DNA from 2 places in the Arthrobacter sp. 10T44 genome. Region 2 is predicted to be linked to the other one. Evidence: riboswitches for the same ligand, from Rfam matches in the RefSeq annotation. Region 2 holds a riboswitch; the other holds the start of a gene.
What was found. A riboswitch is a leader RNA that binds a small molecule or an ion and turns the genes downstream of it on or off. The one in region 2 is predicted to bind S-adenosylmethionine.

Region 1: it holds a riboswitch for S-adenosylmethionine, as region 2 does, so the genes downstream of both, AC1DBL_RS04290 (DUF1737 domain-containing protein) here and AC1DBL_RS14890 (bifunctional o-acetylhomoserine/o-acetylserine sulfhydrylase) in region 2, are expected to answer to the same signal.

The regions. Positions count from the first base shown of each region.
Region 1 covers NZ_JBFTGT010000001.1:906,377-910,578, reverse strand. Annotated here, with positions in the region: gene AC1DBL_RS04305 (glutamate--cysteine ligase 2) at 1-286, shown strand, start outside; gene AC1DBL_RS04300 (O-succinylhomoserine sulfhydrylase) at 283-1,491, opposite strand; gene AC1DBL_RS04295 (rhodanese-like domain-containing protein) at 1,488-1,934, opposite strand; gene AC1DBL_RS04290 (DUF1737 domain-containing protein) at 1,931-2,248, opposite strand; SAM riboswitch class IV at 2,263-2,377, opposite strand; gene AC1DBL_RS04285 (aminodeoxychorismate lyase) at 2,499-3,476, opposite strand; gene cls (cardiolipin synthase) at 3,570-4,202, shown strand, end outside.
Region 2 covers NZ_JBFTGT010000010.1:20,394-24,595, reverse strand. Annotated here, with positions in the region: gene metX (homoserine O-acetyltransferase MetX) at 1-820, opposite strand, end outside; SAM riboswitch class IV at 832-947, opposite strand; gene AC1DBL_RS14890 (bifunctional o-acetylhomoserine/o-acetylserine sulfhydrylase) at 1,132-2,448, opposite strand; SAM riboswitch class IV at 2,511-2,626, opposite strand; gene AC1DBL_RS14885 (VOC family protein) at 2,839-3,477, shown strand; gene AC1DBL_RS14880 (CPBP family intramembrane glutamic endopeptidase) at 3,605-4,202, opposite strand, start outside.

The DNA.
Region 1 (4,202 bases), on a different contig from region 2:
TCCCGCCGGCGAGGTGGCGCACGCCCTGGTCGACTTCGTGGCCCCCGTCCTAGCGGAGCAAGGGGAGCTGGACCTGGTGCGCCGCGGCGTGGACCGCGTCCTGGCGCACGGCACGGGCTCGCAGTTGCAGCGCCAGGCGCTCTGCGCTCCGGGGCTGGACACCCCCTCCGACGACGCCGGCCTGGCCGCCGTCGTCGCCCATGCCGTGCGGGTCACGATGCACGGTGCGGACGCCGAGGGAATGTCAGAACCGGCCCCCGTGCTTTCGCGGGTGCGCCGGGGCTAGACCTGCTTGAGCGCCTGCCCGAGGTCGCGGATCAGGTCCTCGACGTCTTCCAGCCCCACCGAGAGCCGCACGACGCCGTCGCTCAGCCCGATAGCCGCGCGCCCCTCCGGGCCCATGGCGCGGTGCGTGGTGGTGGCCGGATGCGTGATCAGGGACTTTGAATCACCGAGGTTGTTGGAAATATCGATGATCCGCAACGCGTCCAGCAGCGCGAACGCGGCTTCCTTGGCGGAGCGGCCGGGCGAGGGCGAAAGCTCCAGAGTCAACACCGTGCCGCCGGCTTTCATCTGCCTGGCGGCCAGCTCGTACTGCGGGTGGGACGGCAGCAGCGGGTACTTAACCCAGCTGACCGCGGGCTGGGCCTCCAGCCATTCGGCCAGCCGAAGCGCCGAGGCGGACGAGTGGTTCACCCGCAGGGCCATCGTCTCCAGTCCCTTACTCAGCACCCAGGCGTTGAAGGCGGACAATGCCGGGCCGGTGTGGCGCATGAGCTGCTTGACCGGGCCCTCGATGAATTCCCGGGTGCCCAGGATCGCGCCGCCGAGCACCCGGCCCTGGCCATCGATGTGCTTGGTGCCGGAGTACACGACCACGTCCGCGCCCAGCTCCCCGCACCGCTGCAGCAGGGGAGTGGCGAAGACGTTGTCCACCACCACGGTCGCACCGGCGGCGTGCGCCAGTTCGCTCACGGCGGCGATGTCCACAATTTCCTGCATGGGGTTCGAGGGAGATTCGAAGAACACGGCCGTCGTCGGCACGGCCAGCGCCGACCGCCACTGCTCGAGGTCCGGGCCGTCCACGAAGACTGTCTCCACGCCCCAGCGCGGCAGGATCTCATTGAGGATGACGAAGCAGGATCCGAAGAGCGAGCGGGCGGCGACCACGCGGTCGCCGGCCCCCAGCAATGCCCCGAGAGCGGTGAACACCGCAGACATGCCCGACGCCGTCGCAAAGCACGCCTCGGTTCCCTCCAACAGCCGGAGGCGTTCCTGGAAGGTGGCCACCGAGGGGTTGCCGTAGCGGGAATAGACAAACCGTTCGTCCTCGCCGGTGAAGGCGCGCTCAGCCGCGGCGGCGGATTCGTAGACGAAGCCCGAGTTCAGGAAGATCGGTTCGGTGGTTTCCTGGAACCCGGTGCGGTCGAGTCCGCCGCGGACGGCCTGGGTGTCCGGGCTCCAGCCCTGGGCATCGGGATTGAAGCTCACTTAGTGCTTTCCAGGTTGGTCGGCAGGCCGTGGTTCTTCCAGCCGTTCACGGTCCGGGCGCCGGTCGGGCCCGGTTCGCCTTCGAAGCCCTCGAGGACGTTGTAGGCGGTGAAGCCGGCCGCCGTGGCGGCGTTCGCGGCGGCGACCGAGCGGGCGCCGGAACGGCACAGGAAGATGAGCTCGGCCGCCGTGGCGCCAGGCGCGTGCTGCCGCAGTTGCCGCTGGAGTTGCCGCTGCAGTTGCTCCAGGAAGTGCGGGTTGGGGGCTCCGCCGGCCAGGGTCCACTGGACGAACAGCGGATCCTGCCGGTCTTCGGTGCCGGCCCCGGTGACCGGGACGCCGATCTGCGACCATTCCGCCTCGGTGCGGACGTCCACCAGGATGGCGCCCGCCCCGACCTTGGCCCAGGCTTCCTGCGGGCTCAGGTCTCCGGCGTAACTCATGCGTGGCCCTCGCCGGTGAACTCGGCGCCGTCGAGCTCATCCACCGCGTTGGCGACGGCGGCGTCGGCGCTCGCGATCGCGGCCGGCAGCACGACGGCCTGGGCCACGATCACGGTGCTGCCGTTGAAGGTGGCGGAGGGGCTGCCGTGCAGGACGTAGCCCTCGGCCAGGGCGGCCGAAACGCGCTCGCAGAAGCTGCGGTCATCGGGCCCGGTGAACAGCCGGTACGCCAGTCTTTCCTCGGCGGGTCCGGGTGCGGCGGGGGATTGGGCGGGGGCTGTGGCGGGCACAGCGGGTGCGGATGCGTCGGGCACGACGGATCTCCTTACTTTCACGCTTGCAGCTCGAATGGTCGATATGCCGAGTATTCACCTGAGGCACCCCGCCGCGAAAGGGAGGGTTGCCGACCGGCCAGTCAGGGCTTGGCGCCGGGTCTCATTACTCCCCAAAAACGTAGCACTTACGACGCCGGCGGCACCGGCGGCGTCGTCATGTTAAGTCACGCGGACGCTGGCATGGCACCTTTCCGGGGGCGGAGCAGCATCACCCGGGACCGGCCGGCTCCTACTCGATCGTGGCGAACAGTTCGTTGAGCTCGGCCGTGAGCTGCCGCCGCAGTTCGGGGGTGCCGATCTCCTTGCCGTCGATGTGGTTCACCGGGGCGAGGAGCCGGATGCTTGAGATGAGCCAGACGGCGTCGGCGTCGTACAGATCGGCAGGTACCAGCGGGCCGTAGCCGAGCTCCCACCCGGCGGCCTTGGCCGCGGTGAACAGGGCGCCCTGCGAGGTGCCCGGGAGGATTCCGCTGTCCAGCTGCGGGGTGATCAGCCGGCGCACGGTGCGGACGCCGCCCGCGCCGTCGTCGCTGGTCTCCAGGTGCGCCAGCAGCACGGTCGACGTCGGGCCCTCCAGGACCCGGCCGTCGGCGGAGGTGAAGATGACGTCGTCCGCGCCCTGGTGGTGGGCGTACCGGAGCGCCGCCATGTTGACCGCGTAGGACAGGGTCTTGGCGCCCAGCAGCAGCCACGGGGCGCGTTCGCCCACCTCGCTGTCGTAGCCGCGGTCCAGCAGGATGACGTCGATGCCGGTCTCGCGCTGCCGGCGGCCGGCTTCCGGCGGCGGCGAGGCCTGCACCCAGCACGTCGGCGTGGCCGCGCCCTCCACGCCGCGGCTGGCGAGCAGCTTCACCACGACCTCGTCCGCTCCGCCGGCCCCGTCGCCGGCGGCTCCGACCGCCGTGGCGGCCCGGCCGCGGTATTCGCTGACCGCGGTCTCGATCGCGCGCCGCCAGGCGTCCTCCGCCGGGATGTCCAACTCCAGCGCGCGCGCCGAGCCGGCCAGCCGGGTCAGGTGGGCCTGCAGCTTGCGCGGGCGTCCCCCCACCACCAGCAGCGACTCGAAAACGCCGTCGCCGCGGGTGGCACCCTGGTCGGTGGCCATCAGCTGCGGCTTGGACGAGTCGGCGACGCGGCCCTTCTCAAACGCGGGATCGAGGAACACCAGCACTGTCGCGCGGGCCGGAACAGAGGCGGGGGTAGTCATGCCTTCAGCTTAGTGCGGCCCGGGTCGGGATAAGCTGTGCGGGTTGCCCGTTCCGGAACTGTTCCGCGGGTCTGGAGCTTGAGGGGTTTGCCTGTGCTGTGGCCATTTTCGCTGGCGGGGTCACTTCCGTCCTGGGTGATCCTGATCCTGACCGTCATCGACCTCGGTATCCGGGTCGTTGCCCTCGGCATCATCCCGGGCAACCGCCGCCCCACCACGGCCATGGCTTGGCTCCTGATCATCTTTTTCGTTCCGGCCGTGGGCGTGGTCCTCTTCCTGCTCTTCGGCAACTTCCGGCTCTCCCGCAAGCGCCGGGCGCAGCAGGACGCGGTGAACACCCGGGTGCGGGCCGGCACGTCGGAACTGGCCATGGTGGAAAGCAAGTACGAGGGCCCGGAATGGGTGTCCTCCGCAGCGGAGCTGAACAAGACGCTCGGTTCCCTGCCCATGGTGGACGGCAACCACGTGGAGCTCCTGCCCGGCTACCCGGATTCGATTAAGGCGATGGCGGCGGCGGTGCGCGAAGCCGAGTCCTTTATCAACGCCGAGTTCTACATCCTCAGCTCGGACCACATCACGGATGACCTGCTGACGGCGATGGAAGAGGCCGCCGAGCGCGGCGTCGAAGTCCGCCTCCTGTTCGACCACTTGGGCACCCTGCGGATTAAGGGGTACAGCAAGCTCATCGCCCGGCTCAAGGCCAGCAAGATCCGCTGGCGGCCCATG
Region 2 (4,202 bases):
CGGCCAGCGACCCGGCCTCCAGCGGGGCCTCGGCCGCCTGGGCGTTGCGTCCGAAGCGCCCGTCCAGCTCGGCTGCGGAACGGTAGGTGATGTGCGCGATCCGGCGCGCGAGGGCCAGTCCGGCGTGCGGTTCCGGGCCGCCGTAGTAGTCGCCGCCGTTGAAGTTGGGGTCCTGGCGGATTGCCAGGGTCTGGGCCTGGGCGAAGGCGATCTGTTCGGCGGTGCTGCTGGCGCCGACCGAAATCACGGCGCAGCGCTGCACCCGCGCCGGGTAGGTCACCGCCCACTCCAGCGCGCGCGCTCCCCCGAGCGAGCCGCCGAGCACGGCATACCAGCTGCTGATCCCCAGCGCGTCGGCGAGCCGGGCTTCCGCCGCGGTGCTGTCCCGGAGGGTGACCAGCGGGAAGCGCGAGCCCCAGGGCCGGCCGTCCGGGGCCGGCGTGGAGGGCCCGGTGGAGCCGTAGCAGCCGCCGAGGATGTTGATGGAGACCACGAAGTACTTGTCCGTGTCCACCGGGGCGCCGGGGCCTGCCAGTTCCTCCCACCAGCCCGGTTCCTCGCCGGCGCCGCGGGTCACGTGGGTGTCGCCGGTCAGGGCGTGCTCGATCAGCACCGCATTGGAGGCATCGGCGTTCAGCGTCCCCCAGGTCTCGTAGGCGAGGGTGACCTCAGGCAGGGTGGCACCGGATTCAAGGGCCAGGGAACCGATCGGGAGGTACTGCACCGTCCCGTCGGAACCAGCGCCGTCGGAACCAGCGCCGTCGGGAACAGTGGAGGGTTTGCTTTCGGGTACACCCGTGCGGGTGACGGCAATCGTCATGTGAGGACCTAACTTCGCGCTTGCCCGCCGTCAGCTGACCGGCAGGCCAGGTCTTCACCCGGGGCACCCCGCCGCAAATGGAGGGTTGCCGGCCAGCAAGCCGGGGCTGTCACTGGCACTCATGACCTGCGTCGATTCTACGAAACACGGCCGCGCAAGCGCGAAGATTGTGACGGCTGTGTGACAGCCGGACCCGTCAACACCGCAGTTTCCCCACCTTTGACAGACGCGCCCGGCGGGTCGCCCCGAAGTGTCGGCGATTCCCGGGGCCATCCCCGCAAAGGTGGGGAAAGTCGGCGTGCTGCGTGACCTCAGGCGTTCTTGGCCGCCCGGAAGCCGGCATCGAGGTCCGCGATGATGTCGTCGATGTGCTCGAGGCCCACCGAGAGCCGGACCAGGCCGGGATTGACGCCGGCGACCGCCTGCTGCTCCGGCGAGAGCTGGCTGTGCGTGGTCGACGCCGGGTGGATGACCAGCGAGCGCACGTCACCGATGTTCGCCACATGGGAGTGCAGTTCGAGGGCGTCGACGAAGCGTTTGCCGGCCTCCGCTCCCCCTGCGAGGTTGAACGCGACGACGGCGCCGGTCCCCTTCGGGCCGTACTTCCGGCCGCGCTCGTACCAGGGGCTGGACGGCAGCCCGGCGTAGGCGACGGATTCGACGTCGTCCCTGGCTTCCAGCCATTCGGCCACCCGCAGGGCGTTGGCGACGTGCCGTTCCACCCGCAGGCTCAGCGTCTCGATCCCCTGGGCGATGAGGAAGGCGTTGAACGGCGAGACGGCCGAACCGAGGTCGCGCAGCAGCTGGACCCGGGCCTTGAGGATGAAGGACAGGTTCGCTCCCAGCGCCCCGTCCGCCCCGAGGTCGCGGGCATAGACCAGGCCGTTGTACGTGGGATCCGGGGTGTTGAAGCCGGGGAAGCGCTCCGGGTCCTTGCCGAAGTCAAAGTTGCCGGAGTCGACGATCACGCCGGCAATCGCGGCACCGTGTCCGCCGAGATACTTGGTGGCCGAATGCACCACGATGTCGGCGCCCCACTCGATCGGGCGGATCAGGTAGGGGGTGGAGAGGGTGTTGTCCACGATCAGCGGCACCCCGGCCCGGTGGGCGACGTCCGCGACGCCTTCGATGTCCAGCACGTCCTGGCGGGGGTTGGAGACCACCTCGCCGAAGAACAGCTTGGTGTTCGGCTGCACGGCATCGCGCCACTGCTCAAGGTTGTCCGGGTCCTCCACGAACGTCACGGAGATACCGAACTTCTTCAGCGTGTGGGCCAGCAGGTTGTAGGTCCCGCCATAGAGGCTGGGGCTGGCGACGACGTGGTCTCCTGCCTCGGCGATGTTGAGGATCGCGAAGGTTTCGGCGGCCTGGCCGGAACTGAGCAGGAGCGCCCCAAGGCCGCCCTCCAGGCTCGCGACCCGCTGTTCCACCGCGTCCTGGGTGGGGTTGCCGATCCGGGTGTAGATGGGGGCGAGCTCGGCGAGCGCGAACCGGTTGGCGGCGCTCTCTGCACTGGGGAAGACGAACGACGTCGTCTGGTAGATCGGCAGCGACCGCGCGCCGGTGGCGGAGTCCGGCTCCTGGCCGGCGTGGATCTGGCGGGTTTCAAAGGACCAGGCGTTGGACATCGGAGAGCTCCCTAATGACTGGGCACAGGCCGCCCCTGGCCTCTGGGGCCGGAACGGCTCTGGCGCCGCGCTTGCCTGCCGGCGGACGCCGGCGGGCCAGGTCTTCACCCGGGGCACCCCACCGCGCAAGGAGGGTTGCCGGCCAGCAAGCCGGGGCTCGATGCTGGCGCTCATGACCTGGCTTCAGTCTACGAACGCGCCATTACGCCTGGATAGCTTTGTGACGAAAATGAAGAACGGCCCCACCGCCGCCCGGCGCACGCCCGGGAGCCGGAAAGTGCCGTGGTTCTGGCCGGGCAAATCCGCGCGGTGAGCTCCGGAAAATGACATCCCATCACGGTAAGGGCATCCTAAGCTGAGAGCTCCATCACAAAGTGCCAAGATGAGGGCATGCGCATGGATCACGTCTCTTACGCCTGTGAACAAGATGGCCTGGCTGCCACCACCGAACGTATTGCGACCGCCCTCGGGGTCGAAGCCGTCAAGGGCGGAATACACCCCCGGTTCGGGACCCGCAACATGATTATCCCGCTTGCCGGGCACAAGTACCTCGAGGTCGTGGAGGTCCTGGACCACCCGGCCTCCGACAAGGCGCCGTTCGGGCAGGCAGTCCGCGCCCGCTCGGCCGCCGGCGGTGGCTGGATGGGCTGGTGCGTCGAGGTTGACGACCTGGCACCGTTCGAGGAGCGGCTGGGCCGCTCCGCCGTCAACGGCAACCGCAAGTTCCCCGACGGCCGCGAACTGGTCTGGAAGCAGATCGGCATCCTGGGCCTGATCGCGGATCCGCAGGTCCCCTACATGCTCAAGTGGGAAGGCGACCCCGCCCTGCACCCGTCCAACGCCTATGAGAGCAACGTGAAGATGTCTGCCCTCACGATCGCGGGCTCGGCCGAGCGGGTCACCGAGTGGCTGGGTGAACCGGTCGAGAAGCCGCTGGAGGACGTGGACGTGAACTGGCTGGCCCCGCACGGGACGCCGGGAATCCTGTCCGTCACCTTCGAAACCGATTCCGGAGCCGTCACGATCTGACGCTTCCTGCCCGAAAAACTTCGGCCGCCAGCAGCGGGTGCCAATGATGCCACCCACCGCTGGCGGCCGAAACACTTTAACCCGTCGCCGGCGGCGGGCCACTGGGGGCAACGCGGGTTATGCCTGCTCAGCCCAGGCCGATCGCCTTGCCGAAGAGGCTGAATCCGACGAAGGCCACGATGTCCAGCAGCGCATGCGCAATCACCAGCGGCATCACCCGGCGCGTCTTCGTGTAGATCAGCGCGAAGATGACGCCCATGACGGCGTTGCCGATGAACGGCCCGAAGCCCTGGTAGAGGTGGTAGCTGCCGCGCAGCATCGAACTGGCGAAGATCGCCAGCGGCATGCCCCAGCCGAACTTGCCGAGCCGGTCCAGCAGGTAGCCCACCACGATCACCTCCTCCACGATCCCGTGCCGGATCGCGGAGAGGATCAGGACCGGCACCGTCCACCAGTAGGAGTCCAGTGCGCTGGGGATGATCGCCGTCGTGATCCCCAGCGCCCGCCCGGCCGCGTAGAGCCCGAGCGACGGTATGCCGATCAGGGCAGCGAGGCCGAGGCCCTGGAGCAGGTCCTTGCCGGGCCGGGCGAAGTTGAAGCCCAGCTTCCGGAACGCCGAGCTGCCCGTGCCGGCGGCCATGCCGGCGGGCCGGAGTTCGGTCAGGAAATGGATCACCAGCACCACCGGGACCAGGGCGAAGATGATGTCCAGCAACTGGTACGTG